One region of the Proteus penneri genome, then DNA from elsewhere that is predicted to be linked to it. Evidence: riboswitches for the same ligand, from Rfam matches in the RefSeq annotation. Region 1 holds a riboswitch; each other region holds the start of a gene.
What was found. A riboswitch is a leader RNA that binds a small molecule or an ion and turns the genes downstream of it on or off. The one in region 1 is predicted to bind thiamine pyrophosphate.
Positions count from the first base shown of each region.

Region 2: another riboswitch for thiamine pyrophosphate. It lies ahead of thiD (bifunctional hydroxymethylpyrimidine kinase/phosphomethylpyrimidine kinase); the one in region 1 lies ahead of thiC (phosphomethylpyrimidine synthase ThiC).
Region 3: another riboswitch for thiamine pyrophosphate. It lies ahead of thiB (thiamine ABC transporter substrate binding subunit); the one in region 1 lies ahead of thiC (phosphomethylpyrimidine synthase ThiC).

Region 1 covers NZ_CP059690.1:3,143,628-3,154,807, reverse strand. The annotation lists gene thiH (2-iminoacetate synthase ThiH) at 1-811, opposite strand, end outside; gene H1225_RS14185 (thiazole synthase) at 811-1,590, opposite strand; gene thiS (sulfur carrier protein ThiS) at 1,592-1,792, opposite strand; gene H1225_RS14175 (HesA/MoeB/ThiF family protein) at 1,789-2,538, opposite strand; gene thiE (thiamine phosphate synthase) at 2,532-3,179, opposite strand; gene thiC (phosphomethylpyrimidine synthase ThiC) at 3,163-5,115, opposite strand; TPP riboswitch at 5,256-5,378, opposite strand; gene H1225_RS14160 (HAD family hydrolase) at 5,423-6,103, opposite strand; gene nudC (NAD(+) diphosphatase) at 6,251-7,036, shown strand; gene hemE (uroporphyrinogen decarboxylase) at 7,125-8,198, shown strand; gene nfi (deoxyribonuclease V) at 8,191-8,859, shown strand; gene H1225_RS14140 (YjaG family protein) at 8,934-9,524, shown strand; gene H1225_RS14135 (HU family DNA-binding protein) at 9,715-9,987, shown strand; gene H1225_RS14130 (DUF1481 domain-containing protein) at 10,032-10,694, shown strand; gene purD (phosphoribosylamine--glycine ligase) at 10,722-11,180, opposite strand, start outside.
Region 2 covers NZ_CP059690.1:1,834,279-1,845,458, reverse strand. The annotation lists gene pagP (lipid IV(A) palmitoyltransferase PagP) at 1-574, opposite strand, end outside; gene H1225_RS08415 (hypothetical protein) at 1,181-1,825, opposite strand; TPP riboswitch at 2,142-2,230, shown strand; gene thiD (bifunctional hydroxymethylpyrimidine kinase/phosphomethylpyrimidine kinase) at 2,282-3,079, shown strand; gene fbaB (class I fructose-bisphosphate aldolase) at 3,131-4,180, opposite strand; gene yegS (lipid kinase YegS) at 4,230-5,123, opposite strand; gene trhP (prephenate-dependent tRNA uridine(34) hydroxylase TrhP) at 5,420-6,799, opposite strand; gene baeR (envelope stress response regulator BaeR) at 6,919-7,626, opposite strand; gene baeS (envelope stress sensor histidine kinase BaeS) at 7,651-9,027, opposite strand; gene mdtC (multidrug efflux RND transporter permease subunit MdtC) at 9,024-11,180, opposite strand, start outside.
Region 3 covers NZ_CP059690.1:2,663,658-2,674,837, reverse strand. The annotation lists gene thiP (thiamine/thiamine pyrophosphate ABC transporter permease ThiP) at 1-841, opposite strand, end outside; gene thiB (thiamine ABC transporter substrate binding subunit) at 841-1,854, opposite strand; TPP riboswitch at 1,919-2,010, opposite strand; gene rppH (RNA pyrophosphohydrolase) at 2,123-2,653, shown strand; gene ptsP (phosphoenolpyruvate--protein phosphotransferase) at 2,662-4,908, shown strand; gene lgt (prolipoprotein diacylglyceryl transferase) at 4,988-5,878, shown strand; gene H1225_RS12110 (thymidylate synthase) at 5,924-6,775, shown strand; gene H1225_RS12105 (potassium:proton antiporter) at 7,008-7,517, shown strand; gene H1225_RS12100 (prepilin peptidase-dependent protein) at 7,511-8,155, shown strand; gene H1225_RS12095 (DUF2509 family protein) at 8,152-8,613, shown strand; gene H1225_RS12090 (hypothetical protein) at 8,751-8,942, shown strand; gene recC (exodeoxyribonuclease V subunit gamma) at 8,958-11,180, shown strand, end outside.

The DNA of each region.
Region 1 (11,180 bases):
GGCTTAGTCCACCAGCACAAGGACGTAAACGAGGAAAAGAGATTGAATAACGGCTTTTCCAATAGCGTTTTTGTAAGAACAAGAGATGTTCTGCCACCATATAACAATCGCTACGCCACTGGCTTGAAAGACCAATCAATGCGCCTAAACCAATTTTATCAATTCCAGCTTGCCCTAATCTGTCAGGTGTTTGTAGTCGCCAATGGAAGTCCTGTTTTTTACCTCTTAGATGATGCAATTGATAGGTTGGTTCATGATAGGTTTCTTGATAAACCATCACACCATCAATACCGAGTGTTTTTAACTCGGCATATTCTTCTGTAGCAAGAGGTTGAACTTCCATCATTAATGAACTGAAATGCTTTCGAATAAGAGGGATATATTGGCGAAAATAATCCATACCCACTTTTCTTTGATGCTCTCCAGTCACTAATAACAAGCTATCAAAACCTAATTGCCTGATACTATTGCATTCAGCGATGATTTCACTTTCATTTAATGTTTTACGTTTAATGGCATTACTCATTGAAAAACCGCAATAAGTACAGTCATTCGCACATAAATTAGAAAGGTAAAGTGGCACATACAATCCTACGATATTACCAAAACGCTGACGCGTTAATTGTTGAGCGCGTTGTGCCATTGGCTCTAAATAATGACGACCCGCGGGTGAAATCAGCGCCATAAAATCATCAAGTGTCAGCGTGTGGCGATTTAATGCGACTTCAACATCCGCATTGGTTTTACTATTAAGTTTTAGTGTAATGTCATCCCAATCAAGTTGTTGCCAATAATCAGAAAAAGTGTCCATTAGAATGCCTCTAAATATTGAGTTAATGGACTAGAAGCCTGTGCTTGCATATTTACAACTGAAGCAGGTGTAGCAAGTCCTGATTGTCGAGCAAGTTCACCCGCCTCAAGCGCTGCTTTAAATGCTTGTGCCATTAGAATAGGATTTTTTGCAACAGCAATTGCGGTATTAACCAATACGGCATCAGCCCCTAACTCTAAAGCTTCGAGTGCATGACTTGGTGCACCAATTCCGGCATCGACAACAACAGGAATTGAGGCTTGTTCAATGATAATTTGTAGAAAGTCACGAGTTTGTAAGCCTTGATTGGAGCCAATAGGAGAGCCTAAAGGCATCACAGCGGCACAGCCAACTTCTTCTAAACGACGACATAAAACAGGATCTGCACTGCAATAAGGCAAAACAATAAAACCTTCTTTAACGAGAAGCTCAGCGGCTTTAAGTGTTTCAATAGGATCGGGTAGTAAATATTTGGTGTCAGGATGAATTTCTAATTTTACCCAATGGGTGCCAAAGGCTTCTTTGGCTAAACGAGCCGCAAAAATAGCTTCTTGTGCTGTTTTTGCGCCAGAAGTATTAGGTAATAATTTTACTCCTAATGATTTAAGTGGTGCGATTAAATCATCATTACCATTTTTTAGATCTACACGTTTCATGGCCATCGTGACTAATTGGCTACCTGAAGCTTTAATAGCTTCTGTCATTAGTGTTGATGTTGCAAATTTCCCTGTGCCTGTAAATAGTCTAGATGTGAATGTTGTATCAGCAATTTTTAACATATCAGCCCCCTGCAATTGCTTGGAAGAGAAGAATAGTATCGCCATCATTGATAAAATGTGTTTCCCAATTTTCACGGGGAACAATGGTTTCATTGATAGCAAGCGCCACACCAATTGGTGGTTGCTCTAACTGAATAAGGAGCTGACAGATGGTGACAGGCATATCCAGAGAATATTGTTCGTCATTTACGGTGATGTTCATGCTACCCCTCGACAAACAGGACATGTTTTTGATGGTGTTAAACGCAAAGTACTCCAATTTTGTTTTCTACCATCGAAAAGGCGAAGTTTTCCACTCAGAGAGCAGGGTAAACCAGAAAGCAATTTAATTGCTTCAAGTGCCTGAAGTGTGCCAATTACACCCACAACAGGACCTAGAATTCCAGCTGTTTTGCAGTTTCTTTGTGGTTCAGTTTCATCAGGATACAGGCAGTGATAACAGCCATAAGTAAAAGGAGGTTCAAACACCATAAGCTGGCCACTAAACCCTACGGCACTGCCACTGATAAGTGAAGTTTGCTGTGCGACACAAGCACGGTTAATCGCTTGGCGTGTAAGCATGTTATCTGTGCAATCTAAAACTAAATCGACCTCTTTAACTAATTTATATAATGAATCATCATTAATACGTTGTTTATAAGAGGTAATTTTTATATCCGGATTTAATGCAAGGAGAGACTGCTTTGCGACCTCTGATTTTGCATCAGGAATATCTTGGGTACGATAAAGAATTTGACGCTGTAGATTAGAAACATGTAACTCATCATCATCAACTAAAATAAGTTCGCCAACACCTGCACCAGCAAGATAAAGAGAAGCAGGAGAGCCTAATCCACCCAGACCGACAATTAAGACTTTAGCGCATTGAAGTTTATTTTGACCTTCTAAGCCAATATCTTCTAACATCACTTGTCGGCTATAACGCATAAAATCATTATCATTTAGCATGATGGTTTTCCTTCTACTAATTCTAATAATTTACGAGTCACTTGTTGCCAATCTGGTGCTTTTGTTATTGCACTGACTAAGGCAACACTCCCAACACCAGTTGCAACAACATCAGGCACTCTTTCTAGTGAGATCCCACCAATAGCAACAGTGGGAAAATCAGGAGTCTGTTCTACTTGATGTTTGAGTGCTTTCAAACCTTGAGGCTTAGATGGCATCTCTTTTGTTGTGGTTGGAAATATATGCCCTAATGCGATGTAAGATGGGTATAACGCTTTTGCTTTTTGTAATTCCGCTTCATCGTGAGTGGAAATACCAAGGCGTAATCCTGCATGTTTAATAGCATTAAGGTCAGCAATATCAAGGTCTTCTTGACCAAGGTGAACACCATAAGCCTGATGTTTAATGGCGAGTTGCCAATAATCATTGATAAACAGTCTTGCGTGATACTGTTTACCTAGTTTTATCGCCTCAATGATCTCTTGTTCAACGTCTTCTGGCTGTTTATCTTTTATACGCAATTGAAGTGTGGTAACGCCTGTTTTTAACAGGCGTTCTATCCATTCAATAGAATCAACAACGGGGTAAAGCCCAAGCTTTTTTTCTGTTGATGCAAACGGTGTGTTAGAGGATTTGTTCATTTTCAGTCACCTCAACACTGGCGATTTCTGCACCGTGGTATAATTCACTGCCGTGCTCTTTAAAGGCTTGAGACATTTGTTCCATACCAGCTGCATAATCACGTACTTCTTGCGTTATCTTCATTGAACAGAATTTAGGACCACACATTGAGCAGAAGTGAGCCACTTTACCTGATGCTTGAGGCAAGGTTTCGTCGTGATATTGACGTGCGGTTTCAGGATCAAGCGCTAAATTAAATTGATCTTCCCATCTAAACTCAAATCGCGCTTTTGACATTGCATTATCACGAATTTGAGCGCCAGGATGTCCTTTAGCTAAATCGGCAGCATGAGCAGCGATTTTGTAAGTAATAAGGCCTTGTTTTACATCTTCTTTATTTGGTAAGCCAAGGTGTTCTTTTGGCGTAACATAACAGAGCATTGCACAACCAAACCAGCCAATCATTGCTGCACCAATACCTGATGTGAAGTGATCGTAACCTGGTGCAATATCCGTAGTAAGAGGGCCTAATGTATAAAAGGGTGCTTCATGACAATGCTCTAATTCTTCTGTCATATTGCGGCGGATCATCTGCATTGGAACGTGGCCAGGGCCTTCTATCATGACTTGCACGTCATATTCCCATGCAATTTTTGTTAGTTCACCTAATGTATGTAACTCAGCAAATTGTGCTTCATCGTTTGCATCTTGAATTGAACCGGGTCTTAACCCATCGCCCAGTGAAAGGGAAACATCATAAGCGGTACAAATTTCACAGATTTCACGGAAATGTTCGTAGAGGAAATTTTCTTTGTGATGTGATAAACACCATTTCGCCATTATTGAACCGCCACGAGACACAATACCGGTTAGGCGTTTTGCCGTCATTGGCACATAACGTAACAATACACCTGCATGAATAGTAAAGTAATCAACCCCTTGCTCTGCTTGCTCAAGTAACGTATCGCGGAACATTTCCCAAGTGAGATCTTCAGCAATACCGTTAACTTTTTCGAGTGCTTGATAAATGGGAACTGTGCCGATAGGAACAGGGCTATTGCGAATGATCCACTCACGCGTTTCATGAATGTAACGGCCTGTTGACAGATCCATTACGGTATCTGCACCCCAGCGTGTAGACCAAATTAGCTTTTCAACTTCCTCTTCAATCGAAGACGTTACAGAAGAATTTCCGATATTGGCATTCACTTTCACTAAGAAATTACGCCCAATAATCATCGGTTCTGATTCTGGGTGATTAATATTGGCGGGAATAATGGCTCGACCAGCGGCAACTTCTTGGCGCACAAATTCAGGCGTAATATTGTCAGGGAGATGAGCCCCAAAGCTAAAGCCTGCATGCTGTTGGCGTAAAACTTCGCTACGAATTCTCTCGCGCCCCATATTTTCACGAATCGCAATAAACTCCATTTCAGGTGTGATAATACCTTTTCGAGCATAATGCAATTGCGTCACGCTTTTCCCCTTTAGCGCTTTTTTAGGGCTTGGTTTTAACGGGAAACGCAGATGCTCTAATCCTGCATCAGAAAGACGTTGTTGCGTGAAATCAGAGCTTAAGAGTGAAAGTGCTTCAGTATCGTTACGCTCATCAATCCATGGTTGGCGTATTTTTTTTAAGCCAAGATTAACGTCGAGTTGAGAAGCTGGATCGCCATAAGGGCCAGAAGTGTCATATACGGGAACTGGTTCATTATCTTCAAAAACAGGGTTTTCTTTTGATCCGCCTACCAATGTTTTATCAAGCTGGATCTCACGCATTGGTACTTGAATATCGCTACGAGAGCCTTCAAGGTAAATACGTTTTGAATTTGGGAAACTTACGCCTTGAATGGTGCTAATAAACTCTTGAGCAGCATCACGCTGTTCTTTTCGTGGGCGTTGTTTGTTGTTTGTTGGTGAAATATCTTTAACGGATATAGTTTGATTTTGGGACATAGCATTTCCTAATAAATATCATGCAGGCTAATCGCCTGTCGGGTGAATATTGAGAAAAATGCTTGTCTGGAGGTCGCAGGGAGTATCGACAGATAGGTGTATATGGGAGTGTAAAAATATACGCAATAAAGCTATCAAAAGGTCGAATCACTCTTGTTCCCTTCGCGGGTATTAACCCGATCAGGTTCCGCGGATCCCGAATTAACGGTCTCAGCCTGTGTTTATAATAGCCTTATAAACACTAGGCACTCCGACAAGAAGAACTCCAGTATATGAAAGATTTTGAAAACTACAAGTCTGACATGGGTTATTTATTTAAATTCCAATGTTGCTGTTTCCAGTTTTTCATGTGTGAAATTTGAGCTAACTGTTCATCTGGATTGATAACTGTGACGTTATCAGCTTGATAACACAATGGGAGGTCATTAGCAGAGTCAGTATAGAAATAAATATAAGTATTGTTAATGTTATTGGCTTCTTTCCATTGATTTAGACGCTGCACCTTTCCTTCTCGAAATGTAGGTGTACCTTCAATATATCCAGTGTAATAATTATCTTTAATTTGCATATCAATGCCCATTGAAATATCTGCATTGAGTTGTTTTGCAATAGCGTGAACGAGAAAAGACATTGTTGCTGAAATAATTATAACAGGAATATTTTGCTGTCGATATTGTGTAATTATTGATATTCCTTCTGGGTAAAATAGTGGCTGAACTTTTGTTTCAGTAAAGTCATTAACCCAATGATTTATTTTGTTTATATCATGATGTTTAAAATAAGATAAATGTTGATAAAGATATTGATTTATATCCAATTTTTCAGCGTAATAGTCTGCAATCATCTGCTCATCTAGTTTTAGGAAATGAGGATCAGTGACTATTTTTTTATCCCATAAATAGCGTGTCCATAAACGACTAGAATCACCCGCTAAAAGCGTTTCATCTAAATCAAAAATCGCAATTTTATTTTGGGTTTTATCTATCATGCTAGTATTCCTTTATTATAAATATAATTTATAAAATTCCTTTTTGAATGTTAATAAATTATAGAGAATAATCATAATACATTGAGAGGGTCTAACTAAAGAGAGTATCCTCTATTCTATATCATTATTTTGGATAGAATGGTCGTTATGCATTTATATACATTAACAGGCTCAGAAAAGGGCTGGTGGACAGTCAGTCTTGGTGGGCGAGTGTGGTTGCCTAAAGGTGAACTTCCGTTTGGTTTAGCTAAAGATTGGGATCTCATTGGTCAGCACGCTAAAATTGTGGGTGAATGGCAAGGTGAAACAGTTTGGCTTATTCATGGAAAAATGGATAACGATATGTGTTCACCAAGGCTTATCGCCTCACAAGATGAAAACTTATTTAAATTAGTCGGCCGTGGTGTCCAACTGGCTGAGTTTTATCGTTCTCACCGTTTTTGTGGTTATTGTGGTTCTAAAATGCGCCATAGCGAGAGTGAATGGGCGTGTTTATGCGATAACTGTCATGAACGTTATTATCCACAAATTGCCCCTTGTATTATTGTGGGTATTCGTCATGAAGATAAAATTTTACTCGCACATCATGTTAGGCATAAACATTCCCCGCTTTATACTGTGCTCGCTGGTTTTGTTGAGGTTGGTGAAACCTTAGAAGAGGCCGTCGCTCGTGAAGTATTTGAAGAAAGTAATATTCGTATTCGTAATATTCGCTATGTATCTTCTCAGCCTTGGCCGTTCCCTCATTCTTTAATGATGGGCTTTTTAGCTGATTATGATGGTGGTGAGCTACGTCATGATCCTTCTGAATTAACCAGTGCGGCTTGGTATCGTTACGATCAGCTACCACAGATCCCACCGCCAGATACTATTGCGCGACGCTTGATAGAAGATACGATAGCGAATATTAGACAAGATAAAGAAAAGAACTAAATAAAGGCGTTGTCTGCCAACAGTTATTTTTCCAGCATGTTACAATGCATGCTATTTTGCGGCCCTATTACTGTTAATGGAGTTAGTCATGAGTGAGTTGAAAAACGACCGCTATTTACGTGCGCTGTTGCGCCAACCTGTTGATGTCACCCCAGTTTGGATGATGCGTCAGGCAGGCAGATATCTTCCTGAATATAAGGAAACACGGGCACAGGCGGGGGATTTCATCTCATTGTGCAAAAATACAGAATTGGCATGCGAAGTGACATTACAGCCTTTAAGACGCTTCCCTTTAGATGCCGCTATTTTATTTTCTGATATTTTAACTATTCCTGATGCTATGGGATTAGGTCTTTACTTTGAAACGGGTGAAGGCCCTCGTTTTAAATCACCAATAAAGAGTCTTGCCGATATTCAAAAACTGCCAATCCCTGATCCTGAAGATGAACTTGGCTATGTAATGAATGCAGTACGTGCAATTCGTCATGCATTGCAAGGCAGTGTGCCATTAATCGGTTTTTCGGGGAGTCCTTGGACGCTGGCAACCTATATGGTGGAAGGTGGAAGTAGTAAGGCCTTCACAAAAATTAAAAAAATGATGTACGCAGAGCCACAAGCACTACATCTATTACTGGATAAACTCGCAGATAGCGTTATCCTTTATCTGAATGCTCAAATTAAAGCGGGTGCACAATCCATCATGATCTTTGATACATGGGGTGGTGTGCTAACAGGGCGTGATTACCAACTTTTCTCATTACACTATATGCATAAGATTGTTGATGGTCTTATCCGTGAATATGATGGAAGAAAAGTGCCAGTTACTTTATTTACCAAAGGTGGCGGTCGCTGGCTAGAAGCGATGGCGGCGACAGGTTGCGATGCATTAGGGCTAGATTGGACGATTGATATCGAAGATGCACGTCGTCGAGTGGGGGATAAAGTTGCGCTACAAGGTAATATGGATCCTTCTATGCTGTATGCACCACCTGCCAGAATAGAACAAGAAGTCGAAACTATTCTTGCTGGGTTTGGTAAAGGCAACGGTCATGTCTTTAATCTTGGGCACGGTATTCATCAAGATGTTCCACCTGAACATGCTGGTGCATTTATTGATGCGGTTCACCGTTTATCGAAGCCTTATCATCAGGATAATGATTAATACCCAACAATTACGTCAGGAGCAGACAGAAAAAGCTCAACAAATTATTTTGACAGACCAATTTACAATGCCTACTTATATTGCTGGCGCTGACGTTGGTTTTGAAGATGGTGGCGCAGTCACTCGCGCTGCCATCGTGATAATGCATTATCCTTCTTTTAAAATTCTTGAATACCAAATCGCGCGAATACCTACAACTCTTCCTTACATCCCAGGTTTGCTTTCATTTAGAGAGTGTCCAGCGTTATTGACTGCTTGGCAATTAATCAAACAAAAGCCTTCTCTTATTTTTGTCGATGGGCAAGGTATTGCTCATCCTAGAAGGCTGGGGGTTGCCAGCCATTTTGGTTTATTAGTGGATACACCGACTATTGGTGTAGCAAAAAGTCGTTTATGTGGTATTGATAAAGCAGTCAATGAAGAAATGGGAAGCTATGAGCCATTAATGGATAAGAATGAGCAAATAGGGTGGATTTATCGCAGTAAGAAAAAATGCAAACCCCTGTATATATCTCCGGGTCATAAAGTGAGTATGGAAGGCGCTTTGCAGTGGGTTGAGATGTGTATGAAAGGGTATCGATTACCAGAACCAACGCGTTGGGCTGATGGTATTGCTTCAAATAGGCGATTATTTGAGCAATTGAATAAGAATAAGCTCTAAATGACCGGGAAATATGTGGATATTTTTAATTTTCAGGTAAACTGCGCCTAAGTTAAGAAAATGAGTAATCACGAATGTTGAAGAACCCAATCCATTTACGTTTAGAAAAGCTAGAGGCTTGGCAACACCTGACGTTTATGGCGTGCCTGTGTGAGCGAATGTACCCAAATTATCAGGTATTTTGTCGCGAAACAGGATTTGCTGATCCAACGCTTTATCGCCGTATTCTCGATCTGGTTTGGGAAACTTTAACGGTGAAAGATGCAAAGGTTAATTTTGATTCTCAATTAGAGAAATTAGAAGAAGCGATCCCTGATGCATCTCAGTTTGATATTTATGGTGTCTATCCTGCGATTGACGCCTGTGTTGCGCTTAGTGAAATTGTTCACTCTCGTTTAAGCGGTGAATCGTTAAGTCACGCTATTGAAGTGAGCAAATTATCAGTAGGGACAGTTGCTTCACTTGAAATGACACAAGCAGAAAGAGAAATGAGTGAAGAAGAGCTTAGATCGCTACCTGCTGTTATTGAAGAATTCGATATCCAATGGGAAATTTACCGTCTACTTGTAGAGTGTGAAGAAAGAGATATCGAGCTGATTAAAGGTCTACGTGCAGACCTTCGTGAAGCAGGAATGAGCAATATCGGTATAGAATTAACGCACTAAATCAGAAAAACGTGATTTAGTGCTTGAAAAGCGACGTTTAAAGACTTCACATCACCCCCGTGTATGTTCTACATTGGGTACGAAAAGAAGTGGCTCAGGTGTTTTACTTAATTCATCTTTTTAAAAAGATAAGTTAAGTTTTTTCACCAGATGTTTTTCAAACGATAAAACATACTTTAAGGACTATTTTATGAACAAAGCTGAATTAACCGAATCAGTTGCTGAAAAAGCGGATCTGACAAAAACTCAGGCAAAAGCTGCTATTGAAGCGTTTATCGACTCAGTAACAGGAGCTCTGAAAGAAGGCGATTCTGTACAGTTAGTTGGTTTCGGTACATTCAAGGTAAATCACCGTGCTGAGCGTACTGGTCGTAACCCTCAAACTGGTAAAGAAATTAAAATTGCAGCAGCTAACGTTCCTGCATTTACTGCCGGTAAAGCACTGAAAGACGCAGTAAAATAATTCCTTTGAACGGAATGAACAATAGAGGGGGATTTACTCCCCTTTTGTTGAAACGACAGGGGCTGTTAGCAATAGGATCTGCTTTTTTGCTCAGCGCCTGCTCTTCTACTGTGCAACTCCCTGAATTTTCTGCAACAGGTTATATTGCAGACGAAGGTGTTGTACGTCTATGGCGTCTAAATAATAAAACGTCAGAACCTCAAGTGATCATGAGTGTTTATAGCTTTTATAAAAAGCCAGAAACTGTCATCACATTTTATGAGTATCGCCAAAATAAACTTTGGCAAATCCGCTCTGAAGTTATTAATCGTAACGATCCTTCATCTTGGCACCTTCGTTTAAACAAACGTGGTGAAGTTATTTTCATGCAACAAGAAAGCCAGAAGCAAAAACGCGCGTTAACAGAAGATGAACGTTTAAGAATGGTATTTGCTGCAAATAAAGAGCGTGAAATCAGTGAAGCACTTACTATTGGAAAAGTGAACTTAGTACAGGGTGTCTGGTATCAAAATACAATGACAACATGTGCTGGTGAGAAAGTGAGTGTTTCATTTGAAGGCCCAGAGCAACGCTGGTTAAAAACAAGGACACGTAATTCAAGTAAACCTTCTTATGTTGCTTGGCTTGATTCACCAGAAGGTAAACAGTTGCTTATGGTAGCCGACCATGATTTCTGTAAATGGGAGCCAACAAAAGAGAGCTTGTGATCACTCCCTTCTGCTGTATTTAGTCACTTACTTCTTTAAACGTGCAATTGCACGATAGCCAATATCATGGCGATAAAAACTTCCATCCCAATGAATACTTTTTGCTAAGGCATAAGCATTTTTTTGAGCTTGTTCGATATCATCACCTAATGCAGTTGCACATAGTACTCGCCCGCCGGCAGTGACTACCTCGCCTTTGTCATTGAGTGTTGTTCCCGCTTGAAATATTTTTGCAGTTGTTGATGATGTCGGTGTTAATCCTTCGATAACATCACCTTGGCGATAATCAGCAGGATAGCCGCCGGCTGCAATCACAATTCCTAAAGCTGGACGAGGATCCCAAACAGAATCTTTATCTTTTAAATTGCCTTTTGCTCCAGCTAAACAAAGCTCAACTAAGTCAGATTGCATACGCATCATAATAGGTTGGGTTTCTGGATCGCCAAAACGACAGTTAAATTCGATAACTTTCGCAACGCCTTGTTT
Region 2 (11,180 bases), 1.3 Mb from region 1:
TCGCTTGTAGTGAAAGGTGCCCATAACCGACAGACACTAACGGCAAAGGAAGTGGCATAGGAATATAGTTATATTCATGGCGTGCTGTAATACTCAGTGTAAATCCTGCGCCCATACGGAAACCGTCTTTATCACCGGGATACCACATTTTCTCAAAACCATAGCCTATAATAGGTTGTACGCGGTTATTTGAGTCCATAAATGCCATCGCATAAAGGGAGTGCCAATCACCATCATTGTCATAACGATATTTACCCATGCCAAAGCCCCAAGGTGTTTCGTTATAGCGATCAGTTTTTTCTTTATCGTAAGTAAATCGGTTATGCCAAGTCCATACAGGTAAATAGTAATTATATTGGTCATTATCCCAAGTTTGATTAACATTACGTTTGAATTTTTCCCAGTAGTTCTCTTCATTATTAGATTGAGGAGGGTTGCTGGTGACTTGTTGGTTTTCTGTCATAATAGTCTGATTGGTATCTGTATTATTTTCAGAAGCGAAAGCGGAAGTTGTTAACGCAAGTGAAAACAGCGTTGTAGCTAATACGCTAGGGTGAAAATAGGACGATGACATAATATAACTCCGAGTACGGCATAAACAGTGATTCTGGTGATGACAAATAAACATTACTAATAGTGTTATTTAATCGACAAGTATTTAAGATAAGAGGTATCTGAAACTTTACTTCTTAAATAAAATCTTAAGGGGGTAGAATCGGTTAAGAATAAAACAATAGGCTTATTGTACTTATGAACGTAATTTTGTCTGATATTAAATAATGTTATTTTTTTATGATAAAATATTGTTTCTAATGAAAATTAAATTTTATTAGATTTTAAATAAATAGCTGATAAATAAGCCTTGTAAGATTTAATTTAGGTTTGGTTACTTTCAACAGAAAAAAACACTAAATATTTATTCTTATGACTCAATTAACATATTGAAATAAAATTAATATTAACAACATTAGCTTAGAAAAAGAGATTAATTTCCAGCTGAATAATAAAGTAACAAATAAGAAGAGTTAAATAAAAAAAAGAAAAGTTCTGTGTTGGTTTATAAATTGTTTAAGTTACGTGGGTTTTATTTAGTGAAGTGTCGGTTTTTTGTGCAGATTATCCTAAATTAAAAACGTGTGAATAATGTTTATTCACACGTTTTCAGGAAATAGATTACTTATTATTGAGATAATTTTTCTTTGCTAATTACAAGGAGCCGATGAGTATGAGTATCTCGATCTTTCCCCCAGCAGAAAGCATCCCAGTTTTCATAAAGATCATCCGTATCTTTCACAACGGTTAGAGGGCGGTTTTCTTCTGTTCCATCTGAAATATAAACATTAAGGTGAACAGTAAAAGCCCAATCAATCATTGTTTCCCAAAAACGCTTACCTGCACCTGTTTGTTCTTCATCAGAAACAACAATACTGTATGTTTTAAGTAAATAGCTGAAGAAGTATCTAGGGAGATATCTTGTCGCAATATCATGTTCTTCAGAAACAGTTCGCCACACTTTAACTTGAGTACATGTTGTTTTGCTAAATATAATATCTTTGCGAAAAATAAGCTCTACAAGATAAACTGTTTCAGGTGCATTGGTAGTTGAAATTAAACGATATTGATTTCGTTTTAAAGACTTAACAAAACGATACCCATTGGGGATGCTATATTCTGGTAATACAAAGTCTTCAACACCTTTTTCAAGGAATTCTTTTGTATGATCAATATTTCTAGAGTGAATTTTCAATTTTACATTAAAGTCTGCATCAGGAATAAGATAAGGCATTGATTGTCCATTATTCTGTTGCGATGGTTCATTTTTCATTTAGCCCCTCCGCATTGTGTGATTGTCCAGAAATGCATTATAAATACCTCATTTAGCAGATAATATATCTATTGTCGTTAAAACGAGCAAAATAATTTATTTTATTCTTCTTATTTAAAGATAGCTAAAATATATTCCTTAAATTGATGTTTCGCGCAATATAAGCCATCGGCTTAGTATTTATTATATACAACCTTCACTGATTTATCTTACTGAATAACAAATCTCAAAAATAGAAAGTTAGTCAATAGAGGTCTGTTATCAAGCTAGCATCTTTATCTTGAGCATGCGATACTTCTTATCGCCTGAATTTACAGGCTTTGGCTCGGGGCGCCTTATGGCTGAGATGAACCCGTATAACCTGATCTGGATAATGCCAGCGTAGGGAAGTCAAGGTAACTCTGCTGATTAACAGAGCCCGACTTTTCTGTAACTGGTGAAAGGAGGAGTTAATCAGTGAGATTCAATGCATTGTCTATCGCAGGCACCGATCCTAGTGGTGGTGCAGGTATTCAGGCTGATCTGAAAACATTTTCCGCACTGGGTGTTTATGGTACAACAGTAATGACAGCACTTGTTGCTCAAAATACCTGTGGTGTCCGTAGTGTCTATGATTTATCCCCTGATTTTGTTGCAGCTCAATTAGATGCTGTCTTGTCTGATGTTCGAATTGATAGCGCCAAAATAGGTATGCTCTCTAATGCTTCAATTATTGATGTGGTTTGCGACAAAATTCAGCAATATGCTATTCCTTTTGTTGTTCTTGACACGGTTATGATTGCAAAAAGTGGTGATCCTCTATTACAGCCTGATGCGGTTAATAAAATGGTCAGTCAGCTTTTACCGTTGGTTGATTTGATCACACCTAATTTACCTGAAGCAGCTGCCTTGCTAGGTTGTGAAGTTGCTCAAGATGAAATAACAATGAAGCAACAAGGTTATGCATTACTAAAGCAAGGATGCAAAGCCGTGTTAATGAAAGGAGGACATTTAACTGAAGATGAAAGTCCCGATTGGTTATTTACTCAAGATGGCGAGTGGCGATTTACCTCAAAACGTGTGAATACGAAAAATACTCATGGTACAGGATGCACACTTTCAGCCGCTTTAGCCGCTATTCGTCCCCAAGTTGTTAATTGGCAGATTTGTGTTGAGCAAGCAAAAGCCTATCTACAACAAGCGTTAGAACATGCAGATAGTTTAGAGGTTGGACAAGGTTTCGGTCCTGTACACCATTTTCATCGCTGGTGGTAATACTAAAAAGCCCCTATAAAAGGGGCTTTAACTGATCGTAAAATCAGATAATTAAGCAATAGTGACAGATTTATTTAGATAAACATCTTGTACGGCATTAATTAGAGCCACGCCATCTTTCATTGATTTTTTGAACGCTTTACGCCCTAAGATCAAGCCCATACCACCCGCTCGTTTATTAATAACGGCGGTACGAACAGCATCTTCAAGATCATTATTACCTGAAGCACCACCAGAGTTAATTAATCCCGCACGTCCCATATAGCAGTTTGCTAATTGGTAACGAACTAAATCAATTGGGTTTTCAGTAGTGAGTTTGGTGTAAACACGCTCATCAGTATGACCAAAACCAATTGCTTTAAAGCCACCGTTATTTTCAGCCATTTTTTGTTTAACAATATCAGCACCAATTGTTGCGGCTAAATGGTTTGCTTGACCGGTTAAATCTGCACTTGCATGGTAATCTACGCCATCTTTTTTAAAGGCTGGGTTGCGTAAATAAGCCCATAATACAGTGACCATCCCCAATTCATGTGCACGCTCAAAGGCCATTGAAATTTCTTCTATTTGGCGACGGCTTTCTTGTGAACCAAAGTAGATGGTTGCACCCACTGCAACAGCACCCATTTCAAAGGCTTGTTCTACACTGGCGTACAGTGTTTGGTCATATTGCGCTGGGTAGCTTAGGGTTTCATTGTGGTTTAATTTCACAAGAAAAGGGATTTTGTGTGCATAGCGACGAGAAACAGAAGCAAGAACACCATAAGTAGAGGCAACACAGTTACAACCCGCTTCAATAGCTAACTCAACAATATTTTTCGGATCAAAATAGAGTGGGTTTGCGGCAAAAGAGGCTGCAGCAGAATGTTCAACCCCTTGGTCAACAGGTAGAATGGACAGATAACCCGTTCCCGCTAAACGCCCGTGATTAAACAGGGTTTGCATTGAACGTAACACGCTATTAGGGCGATTGTTATCAATCATAACGCGATCAACAAAGTCAGAACCTGGCAGGTAGAGATTTTCGCTCGGGATGGTTTGGCAACGATGTTCCAATAATGATTTCGCATCAGCACCTAACAAACTTACTATATCAGTCATTACATACTCCAGTTCATGATGAGATGAGAGTGATTGTCATTTATCTACATTAAGATAACAAGTCACATTGAGGCGGTAACCGGCAGTGGATCGCTTCAGGTAACACAATAAATTCAAATTTATTTCCTAAAAGGGGTTCTCCATCTAAATTAAATATCATTTCATGAGAAGCACTAATGTTTACCCAGCGACTTTCACGTTCGATTATCTTGTCATTTTTTTTCCGATCAAACAGGCTATTGAAAAGAGAAGGGAGTAATTCGTGCGCTTCAACAATAGTGATATTAAGCTTATTGTCATTAATTAATGCATCAGGGCAGAGTTGTTGCCCGCCACCGGCTTGGCGACCATTACCAATACCGAGAATGAGGGATTCACCTTTCCAGTGAAAGTTTTCTGCTTCAATAGTACAGTAATCTGCTTTCAAAGAATCAATACTTAAAAGACCATTAATAAAATAAGCTGCCCCTCCTAATGCCGATTTTAAGGCTTCTGGCGTTTCAGTGGTAATTTTGGTACCAAAACCACCAGAAGCCATATTAATAAAATAATGGGTCTTATTTACATTGATAACATCAATGGGCACTGCTCGTCCTTTAACGGCTAAGTTAAGGGCATTCTCCATATCACGAGGGATTTGTGCGCTGGTGGCAAAATCATTTGCTGTACCTAATGGAATAATGCCAAGTGTTGGTAACGATGAGGGGGAGAGATGAATTAGTTCAGATACAACGCTATTAATTGTTCCATCGCCTCCTGCTGCAATCACCGTTTCTGCCTGTATATCTATCGCTTCTTGTACAAAACGACGTATATCACTGGATTCCCAAGTTACTCTTACTTGGAGGTTAAAACCTTCGTTACGTAATTGGTAGACTGCTTTTCTCAATGCACCGTTGTTCGCGCTTTTTCCATTAATGATTAGTAAACTAATTTTACTCATTGATGAGTTCCTTTAATTGAATCACTCTTTTAAAGGTAATGGATATCGAGAAAATTACTATTTTTTTTACAAAGGATAACGAAAAAGGAATGTGTTTTACGAAAAGATAATTGATAACGGGAAGTGAAAAAAGAAAAGGCAAATCCAAGGGAGATTGGATTTGCCAAGGAGGTGGTTCCTAGTCTTACTGTATTCATTCTAGTTCTTTATTTTTCGGAACTGATGATACGGCAAACAAATCATTATTGATGTGATCTGTATTTGAAATTGACCACTTTAAATCAGATTATGACGCTTTACTTCACTTCTACCGCATCAATTTTATGCGGTTGACGTGTTGTTGTACCTTGTAGATTGCGGATCAGCAGTGCGAAATCTAAATCAACATCTTCAGGAACAGACAAATAAACCATGTGACCATTACCCGGAGCAACATCAGTTGGTTGCTGTTTTTTGTTAAACAGTGATTCTAACGTGAACTGAATATTTCCAGTTGGTGTCATTAATTCTAGGCTATCACCTAAAACAAATTTATTTTTAACATCAACTTCCGCTAAACCGTTTACGCGTTTACCAGTGAATTCACCGACAAATTGTTGGGTGTCAGAGACAGAGTAACCATATTCATAAGTTTGGTACGCATCATGGGTATGACGACGTAAGAAACCTTCGGTATAACCGCGGTGTGCTAAGCCTTCTAATGTCGTTAGCAACGTTGGATCAAAGGGTTTGCCTGCAACAGCATCATCAATTGCACGACGATACATTTGCGCTGTACGGGCACAGTAATAGAAGGATTTAGTACGACCTTCAATTTTCAGAGAGTGCACACCCATTTGTGTTAATTGCTCAACGTGTTCAATCGCACGTAAGTCTTTAGAGTTCATGATATAAGTACCGTGTTCATCTTCGAACGCAGTCATATATTCACCAGGGCGTTTTGCTTCTTCAATTAAGTAGACTTTATCTGTTGGCGCGCCAACGCCTAAAGTAGGCTCAATGTTTTTAACTGGGATTGGCGTGTATTTTTCAACGATATTGCCCACATCGTCTTCTTTGCCTTCTTCGACTTTATATTCCCAACGGCAAGCGTTAGTACATGTACCTTGGTTTGGGTCACGCTTATTGATATAACCAGATAGCAGGCAACGGCCTGAGTAAGCCATACATAATGCACCGTGAACAAAAACTTCTAATTCCATATCAGGAACTTGCTTACGAATTTCAGCAATTTCATCAATAGAAAGTTCACGTGAAAGGATCACGCGAGTTAATCCCATTTGGCGCCAGAATTTTACGGTTGCCCAGTTTACGGCATTGGCTTGTACTGAAAGGTGGATATCCATTTCAGGGAAGGCCTCACGTACCATCATGATCAAACCCGGATCAGACATAATCAGCGCATCAGGGCCCATATCAATGACAGGTTTTAAGTCACGGATAAAGGTTTTTAATTTAGCATTATGAGGTGCGATATTAACCACAACATAGAAGCGTTTACCTAATTCATGGGCTTCTTGAATACCTTTGGCTAGGTTTTCGTGGTTAAACTCATTATTACGCACACGTAAGCTATAACGTGGCTGACCTGCATAAACGGCGTCTGCGCCATAAGCAAAGGCATAGCGCATATTTTTTAATGAGCCAGCAGGAGAGAGCAATTCGGGTGTAAACATGGTTAATTTCCTGGTTCTGATTTCAAGTCAGTCCCCCACACATTGGGTAGGGGTATATCATAAAGGAGGGGATTCTAGCGCTTAAGTGTAGCGAGGTTCAATGTATTCCTGAAAAAATATCATCGAAAACGGTAAGCTTGGGTTTCCCAACGATAGCCTTGACCATAAATTGAACGAATAAATTCAATTTGATCGTTAAGTTGCTCTAGTTTACGTCGTAAGTTTTTAATGTGACTATCAATGGTTCTGTCCGTCACAATACGGTAGTCATCATAAAGGTGATCCATAAGTTGGTCACGCGTCAATATTTTTCCGGGTTGAGTGGCTAACGCTTTAAGTAAACGAAATTCAGCAGTCGTTAAATCAAGAATTTTATTGTTGTATTGGATTTGATAAGCCTGCTCATCAATGACAACTAATTTATCGTTTTGAACAATATCTTGTGGTCGATAAAAACGGCGTAATAAAGTTTTGACTCTGGCGACCACTTCTCTTGGGCTATAGGGTTTGCAAATATAGTCATCAGCACCAATCTCAAGCCCGAGTAATCTATCTACTTCCTCTGTTTTCGCTGTGACCATAATGATGGGAATATCGGAAAACTGACGTAACTCTTTACAGACAGTGATGCCATCTTTAACGGGCAACATCAGATCTAATAGTATTAAATCGTAATGTTGCTGTTTTACACAATGGCAAACTTCAGCACCATCTGCTAACCAATAAGTTTGATAACCTGATGATTGAAGATAATCAATAAGCAATTGGGCAAGTTTAGGCTCATCTTCAACAATCAGGATTGAATAGGGGGATTCAGATAGGGTCATTTATTGGCTCAATGGTTATTAGGCTTAAAGATCATCAGAATATGCGGGTAATTCTATAAGAATTTTCATGCCACCTAAAGATGAAGGCATAGCACTTATTTTACCATTATGAGCTTCAACGATATTTTCGCAAATCGCAAGACCTAATCCGGAGCCTCCACTGGCACGATTTCGTGAGCTTTCTGCTCGATAAAAGCGTTGGAAAACGGCTTGATACTGTGATCTATCTAATCCAGGTGCGCTATCTTCCAAAGTTATCAATACGCAGTTGTTCTCTTTTCTTGTCTTGATATGTAATTGCCCACCAGCATAGGTATAGCGCACACTATTTTCTAATAGATTATGAAAAAGCTGAATAAGTCGGTCAGGATCGGCTTGTACAATTAATGGAGAGACATCATCTAATTCAGTGTATAAAGCAATATCTTTAGTTTGATAGGTGTGACGATAAGAAGCCACAGCCAACAAAATCACCTCATTAATATCAATAAAATCTTTACGATAAGTTAAAGAGCCTCTATCTGATAATGAGAGTTGGTGGAGATCATTCACCAGTTTTGTCAGGTTTGTTACTTCGAATAAAAGTGAGTTTAATGTCTCTGCCGTGGGCTTTCTTACGCCATCTTGTAACGCTTCGAGTTCACCTTTTAATATGGCAAGAGGGGTTCGCAATTCATGTGAGATATCTGCCATATAATCGCGACGAATTTGCTCATTTTTTTCTAGTGTGCTGGCGAGTTGGTTAAAGTCTGTGGCGAGTTGGCTGATTTCATCTTTACTTGTGGGCGTTACTCGAACAGAGAAGTCACCTGCTGCTAATTTATGTGTTGCTTCGACCAGTCGTTTAACGGGGCGTATCATATTGCGAGAAAGGATCAGTGTAATAAGTAAAGCTAAAAGAACCGCTAAACCGGCAATGATCCAACTGGTACGCAGTTGTTGTTTATCAAAACTGATATCCGCTTCACTACTGATCTTATCAGCGGCACTGACAATCACCCAACCCACAATTTCATCATGAGCCGTAATTGGTTTTTTGAACGTTTCTTCAGGAAACTGATTGTCATGACCAAATAAGCGCTTCATATTTTTATCAACGATCCAAAACTGTGTGCGCCAGCCTTTGGGTGGAGGGCCTTCACTGCTTTGGCTTATTTGGTCGATACTGCGTAATATTTGATAAAGAGAACGATCATCTCTATTAAGAAAACGCCAGTCGCCGGTTAAAGCATATTGATCTGTTAAGGCTTCAGCTAAAAGAGTTGCACGCTGTTCACTGTTTTTCTTGATATAGCCAATAAATCCTTGTTGAAAGCTACCTCGAATACCAATATGCATGGCAAGAACCACAACCATACAGGTCGCAAAAATGACCAAGAACAGCTTGCTTCTCAGTTTCATGCTTTAGCCTCTTTCTTGCTGAAACGCTGTTGTTGCCAACGTGCACGCAATCCATCAAAAAATAGATAAATAACCGGAGTTGTATAGAGGGTCAGTAGCTGGCTCATTAATAAACCGCCGACAATTGTTATCCCTAAAGGTTGTCTTAACTCTGCGCCATCTCCACTACCTAACATTAGTGGTAATGCACCAAATAATGCGGCGAGTGTTGTCATAAGAATAGGGCGAAAACGTAATAGGCTGGCTTGAATAATCGCCTCTTTAGCTGACAACTTGCCTTCACGCTGTGCTGTAATCGCAAAATCCACCATAATAATGGCGTTTTTCTTCACAATACCAATCAGCAACATAATGCCAATAAGCGCAATTAAGCTAAAAGGTGTATCAAAAAGTTGCAACGCTAATAACGCACCAACACCCGCAGAAGGAAGAGTAGATAAAATGGTCAGCGGATGAATATAACTTTCATATAACACACCTAATACTAAATAGACCGTTACAATCGCCGCTAAGATAAGAATAAGCTGTGATTTGATGGTTTCTTGAAAAATCTGTGCAGTACCTGCAAAGGTGCCCCTTACGGTATTGGGTACGCCCAACTCGGTCATTGTGCGTTCAATAGAATTAATGGCATCGGCTAATGTATAGCCTTCAGGAATATTAAAAGCAATAGTTGAGGCCGCAGATAGCCCTTGGTGATTTACACTTAACGGTGCATTAGCAGGATACCAACTTGCAAATGCCGATAATGGAATACGTTCACCTTGATTATTGACCACATACATTTTATCTAACGCAGAAACATCCTGTGTATACTGTTCAGAGACTTCCATAACCACTTTATACTGATTTAATGGCGCATAAATGGTGGAGATTTGACGCTGACCAAAAGCATTGTTCAGTAGATTATTGGCATCACTAACATTAATACCTAATTGCGACATAGTATCACGATCGTACGTCAGTGCCATTTCGGCGCCTTTATCTTCTTTATCTGAGTTAACGTCCACCAGCTGAGGCAGTTCGCCTAACGCTTTACGAACAATGGGCTCCCATTTACGCAACTCGCTTAAATCATCAGCTAATAATGTGAATTGATAACTGGCATTCGCTTGACGTCCACCCGCTCTAACATCTTGCACAGGCATTAAAAAGAGGTTAGCGCCAGGTTCATCAGCAAGTTTGGCACGTAAACGATTGATCACTTGGTTGGCACTATCAGTGCGTTCTGACAGGGGATTGAGGGAAATAAACATAAATCCACTGTTAATACGCCCCCCTCCAGTAAAACCCGTTACGCTATCAACGTCTTTATCTGCATTAATTTCTTGCATAAAACGGGTCATTTTTTCTTTCATTGATTGGAATGAAATGCTTTGGTCAGCACGGACAAACCCCATTAAACGACCTGTATCTTGATCAGGGAAAAACGTCTTAGGTGCGCTGATGTATAAATAAGCATTTAAGCCCAATGTGGCGAGAAAAATAGCCATAACCCAGCGCCGATGGCGTAACGCTACTTGTAATGTGACACTGTAACCTTGTTGGAGACGGAAAAGTAACTTACCAAAACCCCGTAAATGCGATTGTGCTTTAGGTTTCATCCCTTTGAGTAAATGCGCGCACATCATGGGGGTGAGCGTTAGAGAAACAAACAGCGAAATCGCAATAGCGGTTGTTAAGGTTATAGCAAATTCTTTAAATAATCGTCCAACAAGGCCATCCATCAACAGTAATGGAATAAAAACGGCAACAAGAGAAATACTCATCGAAAGAACTGTAAAACCAACTTCACCGACCCCTTTCAAGGCGGCATCTTTAGGTTTTAAACCATTCTCAATATGACGAGAGATATTTTCAAGCACCACAATGGCATCATCAACCACAAAGCCGGTGGCTACGGTTAATGCCATTAATGAAAGGTTATTTAAACTAAAGCCACAAAGATACATGGCTGAAAAAGTACCAATTAATGAAACGGGTACCGCAACCGCAGGGATCAGTGTGGCACGACCTGAACGTAAAAATAAAAATACGACTAAGATCACTAGCGCCACAGCAATAGCTAAAGCACGTTCAACTTCTGCTAAGGATGCGCGGATAGTGGGCGTTCTATCTTGGGCAACTTTTAAATCAACACTGGCAGGAATAAG
Region 3 (11,180 bases), 480 kb from region 1:
TTTTACTAAAGATAGGATCATCGGGATCGCGCCAATGCTGTTTTTGGCTATCTCCAATAAAGAGTGTACCTTTGAGTTTTTGGCTGATAAGTACTAAGCCTAAACAGCAAAAGAGCTGGATTAGTGCTAAAAGTGCAGCACGATGTAAATCGTAGTCATAACTTAATGCTTGATAAATTGCTAGCTCAACGGTTGTTGCCGCAGGGCCTCCACCTAACGCCAGTACAGTAGCAAAGCTGGCAAAACAGAGCATAAAAATCAGTGACGCTGTGGGAAGTATTTGTCGCCATAAATAAGGAAATTCCAGAAAGCGAAAACGCTGCCAACCATTCATGCCTAATTGTGAGGCTAACTGGCGTTGTTCTGGCGAGATACTTTCGAGAGCTTGTAACAGCATTCGGGTTGCTAATGGCATATTGAAAAAAATGTGTGCTAATAAAATGCCTTGTAAGCCATAAGGGGTAAATTGGTAATTAATCCCCAACCATTCACAGATTTGAGCAATCCAACCGACTCGTCCATAAACCGTTAAAATACCAAAAAGTGCCACTAAAACGGGTAACACAAGGCTCATGGCACATAAACGTAAGAAAAGTGTTCTACCTTTAAATTGGCGTCGATAAAGTGCTTTAGCGAGCCAAATGGCAGGTAATATTGAAAATAAGGCAGATAAAAAGGCTTGCCAGAAAGTAAAGCGCACGACATGCCATAAATAGTCATCAGCAAAAATAGAGGATAATTCGCCACTTGGCGCATTAATCCATAATGCACCAAATGACAATAATGCCACAATAAGCAGTAAACCCGAGGCACATAGCCCCGGGATAAGCCATCTTCCCATTAGCGACTCACCGCAGATTGCCAATTACGCGTCCACGTTTGGCGCTCTTTGGCGACAATATCTGCATCGAATTGCAATGATTTTTCGGGTTTAGGCATCACGGAATAGACATCCGGTAATGGCATATCTATAACAGGATACATCCAATTGGTTGTAGGTATCGTTTCTTGGAACGTCGGGGTGAGCATAAATTGCATAAATTGCTGCGCTAATTCAGGTTGTTTACTTGATTTGAGTTTTGCAGCAACTTCGACTTGCAAGTAATGCCCTTCATCAAAAATCGCAGCAGCATAGTTATCTTTTTTATCCGCTAAAATATGATAACCGGGGGATGATGTGTAGCTAAGCACAAAATCACCTTCACCTTTTAAGAATAAGCCGTAAGACTCACTCCAACCTTTAGTGACTGTCAGCGTTTTCTCTGACAATTTTTTCCATTCAGTAGCCGTGTTTTCAGGATAAAGTGACTGCATCCATAGCATTAAACCTAAACCCGGTGTGCTGGTGCGAGGATCTTGATACAAAATCTTCCACTTTTCTTTGCTATTTAACAGTTCAGCCATGCTTTTGGGTGGATTCTGGACACGGTTTTTATCATAAATAAAAGCAAAGTAACCGTAGTCATAAGGCACAAAGGTATCGTCAGTCCATTTTTCAGGTAAGGCGAGTTTGGATGTATCGATATTGCTTGGTGCGAAAAGTCCAGTTTCTTTTGCTGCATGGATCAGATTGTTATCTAACCCTAAAATAATATCAGCTTTGCTTTTATCACCTTCCATGCGTAAGCGATTAAGGAGTGATACACCATCAGACAGAGCAACCAGTTTTAGCTCACAATCACATTGTTGTTCAAACGCTTTTTTTATTGCAGGCCCAGGGCCCCAATCTGCGGTAAATGAATCATAAGTGTAAACAGTGAGTGTGGGCTTTTGTGCTAAGGCTTGAGTTGAAAAAGTGCCCATAATGCCCAGTGCGCCCAGAAAGAAAGTAAAGCGAAGTGATTTATTTAACACGTTTAGTTCCTCAGTAAAAGTCAGGTAGGATCTGAGGAGTAAGGATAGCAAACCAATGAATATTGCAACATCCTGACTCAAATCCCTACGCCAGTATTAGCTGGATCAGGTTCCACGAGTTTTTCTCAGCCTAAAAAGGCACCCCGTTGAGACTTTCCCATTGTAGATAAATACACGCGCCATGCAAAGTCTGTTGATAGAGGTTTACCGTTTGTGGGTAGTATGAAACAATGAGTTATCTTTCAAATTTGGTTATTGAGGTAGTCTAGTGATTGATGATGATGGCTACCGCCCGAATGTAGGGATTGTAATTTGTAATCGGCAAGGGCAAGTGCTTTGGGCTCGTCGCTATGGGCAACATTCATGGCAGTTTCCTCAAGGGGGAATTAATCCTGGAGAATCGCCAGAGCAGGCAATGTACCGAGAGTTGTTCGAAGAAGTTGGGTTAAGTCGCAAGGATGTCAAAATTCTTGCCTCCACACGTAACTGGTTACGTTACAAGTTACCTAAGCGTTTGGTGCGTTGGGACACAAAACCTGTTTGTATTGGACAAAAACAGCGTTGGTTCCTTTTGCAGTTAACAAGTAATGATAAAGACATTAATGTTCAACAAAGCAAAACGCCAGAATTTGATGGCTGGCGTTGGGTGAGTTATTGGTACCCCGTTCGACAAGTCGTCTCTTTTAAACGCGATGTTTATCGACGTGTAATGAAAGAGTTCGCACCAGTAGTCATGCCATTGCAAGAACAAGTGTCTTTACCGCGTCCATCGTATGGATATCGGCGTAAAAGGTATTAGATAACACTATGCTGACACGTTTGCGAGAAATTGTAGAAAAAGTGGCTATGGCAGCTGGGCTTCCAGAAGCGCTTGAACTCTTAGTCAAGGAAACGTGTCAGGCAATGCACACGGATGTGTGTTCTATTTATCTTGCCGATAAACAACGTAGTTGTTTTTATCTTATGGCGACCAAAGGGTTAAAAAAACCTAGAGGGAGAGCGGTTAGTCTTTCATTTAATGAAGGCGTGGTTGGTGAAGTGGGGCGTCTTTCAGAGCTTATCAACCTCGCTGATATTCGCGAACATCCTAGTTTTAAGTACCTTCCTCAAGTTAAAGAAGACGATCTCCGTGCTTTTCTTGGCGTTCCTATTGTCTACCGTCGCCAACTCCTTGGTGTATTAGTTGTTCAGCAAAAAGAGCGTCGCTTATTCAATGAAAGCGAAGAGTCTTTTATGGTGACGCTGGCGACACAGCTCGGGGCTACATTATCGCAAGTACAAACTAAAGGGCTTTTTGGGCAATATCGCCAAAGTCGGATTAAAGCACTTTCAGTTTCGACTGGCGTTGTTATGGCTTATGGTTGGCAAGAAATTTCCCAGCCAGTTCTGGAAAATGTATTTAAAGCCAGCGCACTTGATATTAAGGCGGAATTAAATCGACTCACTGTGGCTTTAGAAGATGCCACTGCAGAATGTCGTCGCTTTAGTAAACGCTTTATGGCGAATGCACAAAAAGAGAGTGCCGCTATTTTTGATCTCTACTCTCATTTACTTAATGATCCCCAGCTTAAACATAAAATGACAGCGATTATTACTCAAGGATATGTCGCAGAATGGGCTGTAAAAGTGGTTGTTGAGAAAGTTTCGTCACAATTTTCTAGCCTGAAAGATGGCTACATGAGAGAAAGAGCCTCTGATCTTAAAGCATTAGGGCGCCGTTTATTATTTCATTTAGATGATGATCTAAGTTCAACTAATATTTGGCCAGAGCGTTTTATTTTGGTTGCTGATGAATTAAGCGCAAGTTTATTGGCGGAGTTACCAGAGCAACAGCTTGCAGGTGTGATTGTGCGAGATGGTGCAACACACTCACATTCTGCGATCCTTGTTAGAGCAATGGGAATTCCCGCGATCATGGGCGCGGATATTCAACCGGAGCTTTTACACAATCGTATGCTTATTCTTGATGGTTATCGTGGTGAGATTTTTATTGAACCAGAGCCTTTTATTACTCAAGAATATAAACAGATTATTGATGAAGAAAGTGTATTAAGCCAAATTGCAGAAGATCAGCTTGAACAGCAAGCTGTTCTCAAAAATGGTGAATCGGTTAGCGTTCAATTGAATGCGGGATTAAATATTAAATACGAGCAACGCATTAGCGTGGGAATAGATGGCGTTGGTTTATATCGGACAGAAATCCCTTTTATGCTACAAAGCGGTTTCCCTTCTGAGGATGAACAGAAAAATCGCTACCGCGAAATACTCTCTTTTTTCCCTGATAAGCCTGTTGTATTGCGTGCTTTAGATATTGGTGCAGATAAACAACTTCCTTATATGCCCATTAATGAGGAAAATCCTTGCTTAGGTTGGAGAGGCATAAGAATATTGCTTGATCAACCTGAAATCTTTCTTATTCAGCTACGAGCAATGCTAAAAGCAAACCTCGAATTTAAAAATTTGAAAATTTTGTTGCCGATGGTGACAAGTATTGATGAAATTGACGAAGCAAGAACATTGCTGCTACGCGCATGTAATGAAGTGAGTCGAGAGCTAAAATGTGAATGTGTTCCACCTCCACTGGGTATTATGCTTGAAGTGCCTTCATTGGTGTTTATGTTGTCACAATTAGCGAATCGGGTTGATTTTATCTCTGTTGGAACAAACGATTTAACTCAATACTTGCTTGCAGTCGATCGTAATAATACCCATGTAGCATCACTCTATGATAATTTGCATCCTGCGTTATTGCGTTCACTGAATTTGATTGCAACACAATGCCAATATTATCAGTTGCCAGTTAGTGTTTGTGGCGAAATGGCAGGAACCCCTATCGGGGCATTGCTGTTAATAGGGCTCGGTTTTAGGCAGTTAAGCATGAGTGGTCGTAGTTTACCTAGGGTAAAATACTTATTACGCCATCTTGATCCTGTGGTGTTACAGTCTTTTATGCAACAAGTGTTGCAAGCTGAAACAGCAACAGAAATCAAAAAATTGTCTTCTGAATTTATGGAACGGCAAGGATTAGGTGGATTAATTCGCGGAGGTATTTAGTCTGCCTTCGTATAAGCCTTTTCTATGTTGGTATTAAATAGCCAATACAGAAATTATTGATTAAGTGAAGTAGGGAATAATGAGTATAAGCTACCTTAAATTTCCAGAGATTGATCCTGTAATGTTCTCTATCGGGCCTGTTTCATTACACTGGTACGGTATGATGTATTTAGTTGGATTTGTCTTTGCCTTATGGCTTGCAAATCGTCGAGCTGCAAAACCGAATAGTGGCTGGAATAAAAATGAAGTTGAAACATTACTTTATGTTGGTTTTGTCGGTGTATTTATCGGTGGTCGTTTAGGTTATGTTTTATTCTATAACTTACCTGTCTTTTTAAATGATCCTCTTTACCTCTTTAAAGTGTGGGATGGCGGTATGTCGTTCCATGGTGGTTTAATTGGGGTCATTTGTGCCATGATTTGGTTTGCTAAACGAACTAAACGTAAATTTTTCCAAGTGGCTGATTTTGTAGCGCCTTTAATTCCATTTGGTTTAGGTTTAGGTCGTATTGGTAATTTTATTAATGGTGAATTATGGGGACGCGTCACATTAGATACGCCTTGGGCTTTCTTATTCCCAAGCTCTCGTTCTGAAGATCTCCAGCTTGTTGCTCAAGATCCAACAACACTACTGCCGATTATTCAAGAATATGGCGTTTTACCTCGCCATCCCTCACAACTTTATGAAATGCTGTTAGAAGGTGTGGTGCTATTTATTATCCTGAATATCTTTGTACGCAAAAGTCGTCCTGTAGGTAGTGTGTCAGGTCTGTTCCTGATTGGTTATGGTGCATTCCGTATTATTGTTGAATTCTTCCGTCAACCAGACGCACAACTAGGATTATTTGGTGGTGTGAGTATGGGGCAAATACTTTCAATTCCAATGATTTTATTGGGTATTATTTTTATGGTATGGGCTTATCGCCAAGATAAAAAAACACCACAAAACCCAACACCAACTCACAAATAGTGTGAGATAAATTTCTTATTATTAGTTAATTACAAGAGAGACAACATGAAGCAGTATCTGGCATTGTGTCAACGCATTATCGATGAAGGGCAATGGATTGATAATAAACGAACAGGAACCCGTTGTTTAACGGTGATTAATGCCGATCTGGAATATGATGTTGCGAATAACCAATTTCCGCTGATAACGACACGTAAAAGCTTTTATAAAGCAGCAATTGCAGAGCTGTTAGGGTATTTACGTGGTTACGACAATGCAGGTCAATTTCGTGAAATTGGTTGTAATACATGGAATGCAAACGCCAATGAAAATGGAGCATGGTTAAACAACCCTCATCGTAAAGGTGAAGATGATATGGGGCGTGTTTATGGTGTTCAAGGACGTCAATGGCAACGCCCTGATGGCTCCCATTTTGATCAACTACGCAAAGTGATAGATAACCTGACTAAGGGGATAGATGATCGTGGGGAGATCGTAACATTTTATAACCCAGGTGAAACTGAGTTAGGTTGTTTGCGTCCTTGTATGCATACACACACATTTTCATTGGTGGGTGATACGCTTTACTTAACCTCTTATCAACGTAGCTGTGATGTACCATTAGGGTTAAATTTCAACCAAATACAGTGTTTTGTTTTATTAGCGCTGGTGGCTCAAATTACAGGACATAAGCCGGGTAAAGCATTTCATAAGATAATCAATGCACATATCTATGAAAATCAATTACCTCTAATGCGTGATGTACAGCTAAAAAGAGAGCCTTTACCGTTACCAACGTTGCATATCAATCCAAAAATTAAAACATTGGAAGATATCGAAACATGGGTAACAACGGATGATTTTACTGTTGAAGGTTATCAATGCCATGAAGCAATAAAATACCCATTTACGGTTTGATTTTTCCTTTATGTTTTAAAGCCTCTGTTTAGTGATAAACAGGGGCTTTTTATTCCTACCATTAAATTTAAATTCAATAAACTAAGATTAACCCCAGCCTTGTTGATAACTATTTTTTTGTGTTTGTTCTGAAAATATAGTTATTGCGTCATCGTTCGAAAAAAACACTCTCTTTTATTTACCTTACAAAGGTTTAGCTGCATTCTCATCGCAGGCTCTAGAGGAGAACAAAATGAACAGTAATATGGAAATAAGCCTAAATAGTAAACTTGAACAAGAGAGTGAATGGGGGATAAGCCTGCTCGAAATGCTTATTGTCATGATGATTGCCTCGATTTTAAGTTATTTATCAATTACGACCTATCAGCAATTTACTCACCAACGTCAATTGATACATAGTGTACGAGAAACCATTGCATTTCTTTCATATCAACGACAACAAGCGCTACTGTTTAATATAAAAATTAAAATATCACTTCATTTATCACCCAGCAATAAAGTCGTCGCTATACCTTTTTCTCAACGGCATTTAACTGAAAAACAAACAGTTTTTCAATTAACCACGGGTATTCAACTTAAACAATCAACGGTCTCAAATTTTACGTTTGGGGATATTCGTCAAACTTTAAGACCAATGAGTTTTGTACTTCAAAGCTCAGAAGGTGAAGTAAAAATTGTTATTTCATCTTTAGGGAGAATAAGAGCATGTAGCCAGAAAATTAAGGTATTTTCGCCATGTTAAAGCGATCAATATTTTCATTTTCATCTGGCATGATGCTGATGGAATGCCTTTTTGCCATGGCAATTAGTGGCGTTCTATTTCTGTGCATCAGTCGGGCATATCCTCAAGTAATGAACACACTGCTCCATTCTTACCAAAAATATCAGTTAGATATTTTTTTAAGGGAAAGGTTATTGGTGCTAGAAACACAATTAAGGCGCACTGGATATTGTCAGGGTGAGTGTGCTTATGTATCGCAGTCAAAGGGGTTACACTCTTCACCATTAAAAATAGGGCAGTATTCTTATCAAGAAAAAAACTCCTGCGTTATTTTCGCTTATGACGTAAATGGCAATGGTCGATGGGATGCGCCTTCCTCAAAAGAGAGTGATTATTTTGGTTATCGGCTTAGAAATGGGCAACTAGAACAATTAAGAGGAGTACAAGATTGTACTTCTTCAGGATGGCAACGATTCTTTGAAAGTCATGAAATAGAAGTGACGGAGTTTATTTTACGTCCTTACTCAAAGCAACATCTTATCAAAAAGAAACCCTTTTTTTATCTCTCTGTTTCCTTGAAATTTCATTTAAAACAATCGCCTACTGTGAAACTGCATTATAAGAATAACATTCGGTTAAGGAATGTGACCACGTTATGAGTATTGATTTAATTAATAATAAAAGTGAGCAAGGATTTGCAAGTTTACTTGTCGTAATTGGGTTTATTGTTATGAGCTTATCAGCGCTAGGAAATTTTGCTTATCATTACAGGCAATCTCAGCAAATAGTAATGCAAGAGTTGCAAGCACGACAAGCTTTTTTATTTGCTGAATCTGCATTAGCGTGGGGAATAAAACGGAATTGGGAAATTCTATCGTCACAGTTAAATAAATGGCAGTGTCGTCATTTTCATGTAAACCCTAAAATAAAGAGTTGTTTATTTTTGATTTCTTTAGAAAAAGGATTATTACAAGGACAAGCAGAAAGCTTAAATGGTTATAAAATATATCATTATCAATGGGTTGATTTTTTGGAGGACAAAAATAAATCCATGGTGACACATCCAAATGGATGGCTAGATTATTGCCCATTAGTACATAAGGAGTGTGTGTTATAGATAACATTCAAAATAAATCAGAAAGTGGCTCTATTTTACTTAATACAATGTTTATATTACTGTTTTTTAATATTAGTTTTGTCGCTATTATAGGGTATAGTCAATCATTAAAAGCTGACTTTCAGCGGTTAATTCAAATGCAGCAGGCAGGGCAGGAACTTTTTGTTTTATTTGAACAAATGACTGATAAATTACCTGACTATTTCGTAGCCAATTCCAAAATAATGACACGCTCACTATTACAGTCTGAAGGTTGTCAGGAAATAGAAGGTTATGTTGCCAATAATGTATTACCCGAAATAAAGCTGTATTACTGGTCATGCTATTAATAAGATGAGGATCTGATGTTTCATATATATCACTCAAATCAGTTGTCATTACTAAAGTCACTTATGGTGCACTTTATGCAGACCAGACCACTCTCTTCTCCCTTTGAACAAGAAGTGATCCTTGTACAAAGCCCCGGAATGTCTCAGTGGTTGCAAATCCAGCTTGCCGAAAGCTTGGGTATTGCTGCTAATATCCGTTACCCATTACCAGCAACCTTTATTTGGGAAATGTTTACGCGGGTGCTATCAGGTATACCTAAAGAAAGTGCTTTTTCTAAAGATGCCATGACATGGAAATTAATGGCATTATTACCTGAATATTTATCTCATGAAGAATTTAAACCGCTACTTCATTATCTTGATGATGATGAGGATAAACGTAAATTACACCAATTAGCAGGGCGTGTTGCTGACTTATTTGACCAATATTTGGTATATCGTTCAGATTGGTTAGCTTCGTGGGAAAAAGATGAATTGATAGAAGGGCTGAGTGAAAATCAGCGTTGGCAGAAAATATTGTGGGTAGCGTTACAGCAATACACAAAAGATCTCAATCAGCCCCAATGGCATCGTTCTAATCTTTATCAGCAATTTATTTCGACATTAAATGGTGCAAAAGAAGGAGAACTTCAACACTGTTTTCCACCCCGTATTTTTATTTGTGGTATTTCGGCATTACCGCAAGTTTATTTGCAGGCTCTGCAAGCTATCGGGCGTCATACAGAGATCTATTTACTCTTTACCAATCCTTGCCGTTACTATTGGGGCGATATTCAAGATCCTAAATTTCTTGCTCGGCTGAATAGTAGAAAACCTCGTCATTATCAGCAATTACATGAATTATCGTGGTTTAAAGATGAAAAAAATGCCTCATCATTATTTAATGAAGAGGGGGAGCAAAATATCGGTAATCCGCTATTAGCGTCATGGGGAAAATTGGGTAAAGATAATCTCTATTTTCTTTCTGAACTTGAATATGCCGATGTATTGGATGCTTTTGTTGATATTCCAAGAGATAATTTACTTCATCAATTGCAAGCTGACATTCTTGATTTAGAAGATTTTTCGCAATTAGGTACAACACTTGAAACTTATGAATGTAGTGAAAATAAACGTGTAATTTTACCAGATGATAACTCATTGACTTTTCATGCCAGTCATAGCCCACAGCGTGAAGTAGAAGTACTACAAGATCAATTACTGCATTTATTAGAGCAAGATCCCGAATTATTACCACGTGATATTATTGTGATGGTTGCGGATATCGATAGCTATACACCTTATATTCAAGCGGTGTTTGGTAATGCACCTTCAGAACGTTATCTTCCTTTTGCAATTTCAGATAGGAAAGCTCGTCAAGCACACCCTGTATTACAAGCTTTTATTACGTTGCTAGAGCTTCCTCAAAGTCGTTTCACCGCAGAACAAGTATTAGCTTTACTTGAAGTTCCTGCTTTAGCTGGGCATTTCTCTATTTTTGAAAATGAACTAAAACTACTACGTCGTTGGGTCGATGAATCAGGCATACGTTGGGGATTGGATGATGAGAATGTGGCTTCATTCTTATTACCCATCACGGGTAAAAATACGTGGGAGTTTGGTTTACTGCGCATGTTGCTTGGTTATGCGATGGAAAGTGAAAATGGCCCTTGGAAAGGGGTCCTTCCTTATGATGAATCAAGTGGCTTAGTTGCTGAGCTTGCAGGATATCTCGCTGATTTTATTTATACATTAAGTGAGTGGCGTACACGTTTGAGTGAAACTCGCTCATTAGAAGCATGGCTAGAAGTTGGACAACAATTAGTTGATGCTTTTTTTGAATCTGATGAGGAAACGGAATTAGTTTTAGCGCTTATTATCCAGCAATGGCAAAAGGTGATTGAAAATGGACTGAAAGCGCAATATCAAAATGAAATCCCGCTAGTCCTTATTCGTGATGAATTAACCGTACGGTTTGATGATGAAAAAATCAGTCAGCGTTTTTTAGCGGGTAGCATTAATTTCTGTACGTTAATGCCTATGCGCTCTATTCCCTTTAAAGCGGTGTGTTTATTAGGCATGAACGACGGTATTTATCCTCGTAATATTCAGCCGTTAGGGTTTGATTTAATGGCGGAAAAACGCCGTCGTGGTGATAGAAAACGTCGTGATGATGACCGCTATTTATTCCTTGAAGCGCTTAGTTCAGCTGAAAAATACCTTTATATTAGTTATATCGGAAAATCGATACGGGACGAT